Hydrogenovibrio crunogenus: one gene and its partner. The protein of the gene in region 1 binds, or shares a complex with, the protein of each later gene. Links are inferred from orthologs where the notes say so. Each region holds a gene or a part of one and is shown on either strand. Other genes may lie near its edges.

The links.
Region 2: rplL (region 1) and GHNINEIG_RS00570 share a complex: the UniProt entries of both Escherichia coli proteins name them as parts of the 50S ribosomal subunit. The link is inferred for Hydrogenovibrio crunogenus from one-to-one orthologs.

Annotation. Positions count from the first base shown.
Region 1 is NZ_CP032096.1:331,736-335,059, reverse strand. The notes cover bases 1-2,994. They hold rplL (50S ribosomal protein L7/L12), read right to left. Parts: upstream 1,687-2,994; coding sequence 1,315-1,686; downstream 1-1,314. Other genes in these bases: rplA (50S ribosomal protein L1), read right to left, coding at 2,403-2,994; rplJ (50S ribosomal protein L10), read right to left, coding at 1,726-2,226; rpoB (DNA-directed RNA polymerase subunit beta), read right to left, coding at 1-1,128. Also shown: more of rplA, read right to left, coding at 2,995-3,092; rplK (50S ribosomal protein L11), read right to left, coding at 3,098-3,324. UniProt on the Escherichia coli protein: The binding site for several of the GTPase factors involved in protein synthesis (IF-2, EF-Tu, EF-G and RF3). Is thus essential for accurate translation.
Region 2 is NZ_CP032096.1:139,098-142,223, reverse strand. Bases 1-2,796 are described here. They hold GHNINEIG_RS00570 (type B 50S ribosomal protein L31), read left to right. Parts: upstream 1-1,170; coding sequence 1,171-1,422; downstream 1,423-2,796. Other genes in these bases: hemE (uroporphyrinogen decarboxylase), read left to right, coding at 2,580-2,796; GHNINEIG_RS00565 (thermonuclease family protein), read left to right, coding at 1,605-2,432; rho (transcription termination factor Rho), read left to right, coding at 1-916. In the rest of the region: more of hemE, read left to right, coding at 2,797-3,126.

The DNA of each region.
Region 1 (3,324 bases):
CATCATGCGATAAATCTCAATTTGAGCTTCAAGTTGTGATGTAGTGGTATCTAGATTCAACGTATCTGAGATATAAGATCCATTTTCTAAATCGTCAATAAACAAAATACGGAAAGATAAATCTTTAATAGACTTCATTGTTTCAATCAAGTCACTGGCGATGACTTCGTTCGAACGAGCGACTAACTCGCCAGTCTCTTCATTCGTAATTCCTGAAGATAACACTTTTCCTAGAAGATACTCTTCCGGGATAACAACACTCTCAACTTTCGCTTCTTGCAGTTGCTTAATGTTTCGTGCTGTAATTTTCTTACCAGCTTTCACAATTACTTTATCGCCATCAGCGATATCAAATGCCGCAGTTTGTCCTTTTAACTGGCTTGGAACCAGTTGCATGACAAATGCATCCTTCTTGTAAGAAATATGCGTGTGTTCAAAAAAGGTATCTAGAATCTCTTCAGAGCTATACCCCATAGCTCTAAAAATAATCGAAACTGGAAGTTTACGACGACGGTCAATACGAACAAACACACAGTCATTATGATCAAATTCAAAATCCAACCAAGAACCGCGATATGGAATAATACGAGCATTAAATAAAACTTTCCCAGACGAATGTGACTTTCCTTTATCACTGTCAAAAATCACACCAGGGGAACGATGAAGTTGAGTAACAATAACGCGCTCTGTTCCGTTAATAACAAATGTTCCATTCTCTGTCATTAAAGGAACATCACCTAGATAAACCTCTTGCTCTTTAACATCCTTAACCGGGCGCTTTCCTGCTGGCGCATCTTTATCAAATAAGACCAAACGCATTTTGACACGCAAAGGGGATGAATAAGTTACACCACGTTGCTTACATTCCTTAACATCAAACTCTGGTTGACCCATCGTATAGCTGACGTACTCAAGATCTGCTGTTCCAGCAACACCATGAATCGGAAAAACAGATGAAAATGCAGAGTGCAATCCTATTGGATCACGCTCAAGTGGTTTTTTATCCTTTTGTAAAAACTCTTTGAAAGATTCTTTCTGGAGAGAAAGAAGATAAGGAACTTCAAGAATTGAAGATCGTGTCGCAAAATCTTTACGAATACGTTTCTTTTCAGTTAAAGAATAGGTCATCATTACCCCAACATTCGACTAAATAAAAGAAAGAAAAATTTCTTTCCAGAAAATGCATAAAACTGTAATAACAGAACCAAATATCTCAATACTATTGATTACACTTTTACACACTACTATAAACAACAAAAGGCCGACGCAAAAAACGCCAGCCATAATCATGCTACAAGAGCAGAAGAAGAAGTTTTACTTAACTTCGACTTCAATACCTGCTTCTTTAAGCTCATTTGCAAGAGTTTCTGCTTCTTCTTTAGAAACACCCTCTTTAAGCGTAAATGGTGCACTTTCAACTGCACTTTTCGCTTCTTTAAGCCCAAGACCAGTTGCGCCACGAACGGCTTTGATTGCTGCAACTTTGTTATCACCAGCACCAGTCAAGATAACGTCAAACTCAGTTTGCTCTTCACCAGCAGCGCCAGCATCACCAGCAGGACCTGCAACTGCAACTGCAGCCGCAGAAACACCAAATTTCTCTTCCATTGCTTCAACAAGTTCAACAACTTCCATTACTGACATGTTAGCAACTGCTTCTAAAATATCGTCTTTTGTAATTGCCATTTTAATTTTCCTTAAATTAAATATTTTTAATACGTAAGCTTAAGCTGCTTCAGCTTCTTTTTGATCTTTAACTGCAACAAGACCACGTGCCACCTTAGCGACAGGCTCTTTCATTACATAAAGTAGCTTACTTAATGCTTCATCGTAGGTCGGTAGAGCCGCAATTGCCGCTAGCTGACTAGCATCCATCACACCTTCACCAATCGAAAGCGACTTAACTACTAAAGCTTCATTTGCTTTTGAAAAGTCTTTAAAAACGCGAGCTGCGTTTCCTAACTCTTCTCCAGAAAATGCAAAGATTAATGGACCAGAAAATGTTTCTGCCATATCTTCAAACTTAGTTCCAGCAACAGCTCGACGAACCAGTGTGTTTTTAACAACACGAACTGATACATTTGCTTCACGTGCTTTAGAACGTAGTTCTGTTAATTGCTCTACAGTCAACCCACGATATTCAGCCGCGACCATTGAACCCGCTTCTGCAATAATTGCAGAGACTTCTTCAACAACGGCTTTTTTATCCTCGATATTGAGTGCCATATAACCTCCAAAACAGCTTGACTAAAGCCAAGCTCCTCCATCTACGTAGGTTTGAATCTATTAAGAATGTAACTTCAACATTCACCTACGGTCTGCGATGGGCGCTCTCTCAATCTAAGTATTACTTAACTTAAGGAGTCCCAATTCGCATTCTCATCTATTAAATGAGAAATTTCTTACAATGATGATTGATCAACAACAATACCAGGGCCCATTGTGCTAGAAATAGATACTTTTTTCATATAAGTACCTTTTGCAGCAGCAGGTTTAGCCTTGTTCAAATCTTCAATCAATGCGTTTAAATTTTCTTTTAATTTTTCAGGCGCAAAATCAACCTTACCGATTGACGCATGAACAATCCCTGCTTTATCAGCACGGAATCGAACTTGACCTGATTTTGCGTTCTTAATTGCATTTACCACGTCAGGCGTAACTGTTCCAGTTTTAGGATTCGGCATCAATCCACGAGGACCCAACACTTGACCTAACATACCGACAACTCTCATCGCATCTGGAGACGCAATCACAACGTCAAAATCCATCATGCCACCTTTCACTTCCGCTGCGAGGTCATCCATCCCAACAAACTCAGCACCCGCTTCTTTTGCCGCCGCTGCATTTGCATCGCCAGTAAATACCGCAACACGCACGTCTTTACCAGTCCCATTCGGCATAACCGTTGCACCACGTACAACTTGGTCAGATTTACGAGGATCAATCCCTAATTTAATAGCAACATCTACAGATTCAGAAAACTTAGCTGTCGCCAGTTCTGAAACCAAAGAAAAACCTTCAAGAACGTCGTAAGACTTTAGAGAATCAACTTTCTCAGCAAACATCTTTTGTTTTTTTGTTAACTTAGCCATTCCCATTACCCCTCTACATTCAAGCCCATGCTACGAGCTGAACCAGCAATAATTTTTACTGCCGCATCTAAATCGTTAGCATTCAGGTCTGCCATTTTTGTGTTTGCAATTTCTTCTAACTGCGCACGTGTTACTGTTCCAACCTTATCCATATTTGGAACACCAGAACCTTTTTGGATACCAGCTGCCTTTTTCAACAAAACTGATGCAGGAGGCGTCTTTGTAATAAACG
Region 2 (3,126 bases), 190 kb from region 1 along the record:
AGTAGAGCGTATCAACTTTGAAGATCCAGATGTTGCGCGTAAGAAAATCGCATTTGAAAACCTAACCCCATTGCATGCCCAAGAACGCTTGAAAATGGAATTGGGCAATGGCAGTACCGAAGACATTACCACTCGAATCATAGACATCGCAGCGCCTTTTGGTAAGGGGCAACGTGGCTTGATTGTGGCACCGCCGAAATCCGGTAAAACGGTTATTCTGCAGCAAATCGCCCAATCGATTGCTGAAAACCACCCTGAAGCTTACTTAATTGTGCTGCTGATTGACGAGCGTCCAGAGGAAGTGACTGAAATGCAAAGAACCGTTAAAGGGGAAGTGATTTCGTCAACTTTCGATGAACCTGCGACACGTCACGTTCAGGTTGCTGAAATGGTCATCGAGAAAGCGAAGCGTTTGGTAGAGCACAAAACAGATGTGGTGATTTTACTGGATTCCATTACACGCCTGGCCCGAGCCTATAATACGGTTGTACCGTCTTCAGGGAAAATCTTGACCGGTGGGGTGGATGCCAATGCACTTCATCGCCCTAAACGCTTCTTTGGTGCCGCTCGAAACATCGAAGAAGGCGGTTCTCTCACCATTATCGCAACTGCACTGGTTGATACCGGATCGAAAATGGATGAAGTGATCTTTGAGGAATTCAAAGGAACAGGTAACATGGAGCTTCACTTGTCTCGTAGCATTGCGGAGAAACGTACTTTCCCTGCCATCAATATTGAGAAGTCGGGGACGCGTAAAGAAGAGCTACTCACCACACCGGATGAGTTACAAAACATCTGGATTTTGCGCCGTTTCTTACAAGGCTTAAACAATGAAGTTGAAGCAATTGAAACCTTAATTGATCAACTAAAAGTAACCAAAACGAATGAAGAGCTCTTTACGGCGATGAAACGATAATCGTCTCATAAAGCCTGCTAATCGCGTTGAAAGGTGCTTAGCAGGAAAAATTTGCAGTAAATTCATTAATTAATTGATGATTTTTCTTGCAATTTAGTTTTTTAGTTCTATAATTTCGCTTTCTTTTTTAAACATAGTGGCTATTCAGCTTTGCCTGATTGCAAGTGATTCACTTAAGTTGGTTACCAACCTAATCACTCAGCAAAAATGATAAAGGGTAAATTGAAAGCTACATAATACAATGGACCGTCATCATGCAAGCAGGCATTCATCCAGAATATAATGAAGTTGTTTTCCAGGATATCTCTACTGGTGAAACCTTTTTAACTCGTTCAACGATTGAAAAGACTTCTGGCGACACCATTACTTTAGACGGTAAAGAATACCCACTAGTTCGTATCGAAGTTTCTAGTGCATCACATCCTTTCTTCACAGGTAAGCAATCACTTGTGGATACAGAAGGACGTGTTGAAAAATTCCGTCAAAAATACGGTATGCGCAAGTAAGTACTTCACTTTACTATTTTGTAAAATTTACAAAATATTCAAAAAAGGCCGTCTTTTCGGCCTTTTTTATTTTCTACCCCCAATTTTCTGTCCCTCTCCTTTCTCAGCACAACATTAGTATAGTGGCGTAACGTTTGCTTTTAGCTTTCCAAATACAAACAAAAGGCTATACAATACTCTCTATGAACTCATTTATCTCAAGACCCTTTACTCGGCTGTTTTTTACCAGTGCCCTACTCTGTATACCGTTTATAACGCATGCTGACGACTGCGCTCCGAAAAAAATTGATGTTTGGGTCAAAGCCAGCTTCGCTTTGAGTGGGGATACCGTCATTATTCAAAATAAACAATACCGTCTAATCGGCGTTGAAGCCCCTCAAATTGAAAAGAAACAAAAGTTCTATACCAATGGGCAGCCTCTGGCAAAACAATCACAAAAAAAACTGAATACGATTTTGGCCAACCATAATTTACGTGTTGGTGTCGAATACGATCAAAAACGTTCTGACGAATTCTATCGAACCTATGTTCATCTTTATGTGAAAGAGGGCAATAAAATCATTAATTTACAAAAATTGATGCTTGAAAGCGGGTTGGCATTGGCTCAGTCAGAACCACCAAATAATTTACACCAGAAATGCTATTATCAGGCTGAAAAAACGGCCAGACAAAACAAAATCGCTTTATGGAGCCTCGTAGAAAAACGCCCAGATCTCAATTATCCGATTGCGCCGTCTTCTAATATCACGACCGATGACGAGGGTTATCATATTTTTAAAGGCAAGATTGTCAAAGTCGACAAAAGTTCAAACAACTATATCCTCAATATGGACACAACAGGCATCCGAATTCGGAAGGCTGACTGGGAACATTTTGATTACGATCAACTCGAAGCGCTAGAGGGAAAAGTCATTGAAGCACGCGGGTATGGTTTCTTATTTCAAGGCGCTATGTTTGTCAAAATACACTCTCCTTATGCGATTGATCGACTCAACCCTGTCAATCAATAACGGGACGATAAGATTTAACACACTTTTTATGACATTTTCTGGTCTTCAACCGTTAAAATAACCTCTTAAATTTTTTGAGACTTCGTGCTGCCACAACCAGCCTTCTCACTTTAAACCGTATTAGTTAAATATAAGAAAGGATTCCTTATGGCGGAGCTACAAAACGACCGTTTCCTACGTGCCCTACTCAAAGAACCCGTTGATCAGACTCCGGTTTGGATGATGCGCCAAGCAGGCCGCTATTTACCAGAGTACCGCGCTACCCGAAAGCAAGCAGGTTCTTTTATGGATTTATGCCGTAATAAGGAACTGGCGTGCGAAGTCACCTTGCAACCTCTAGAACGTTATCCGTTAGATGCCGCTATTTTGTTTTCGGACATCCTAACGATTCCTGACGCAATGGGATTGGAACTACGTTTCCAACCAGGTGAAGGCCCTATTTTTGATAAACCAATCAAAAGCATGTCTGATGCGAAAAAACTATTTGTTCCGGACATGGCGTCAGAGCTAGGATATGTCATGGATGCCGTCAGCACCATTCGAAAAGCATTAGATGGCCGCGTTCCTCTGATCGGCTTTTCAGGTAGCCCTTGGACATTAGCGACTTATATGGTGGAAGGCGGCTCCAGCAAAACCTTCGCCAAAATCAAAGCCATGATGTACGATGAGCCGGCCACGCTTCACCATATTTTAG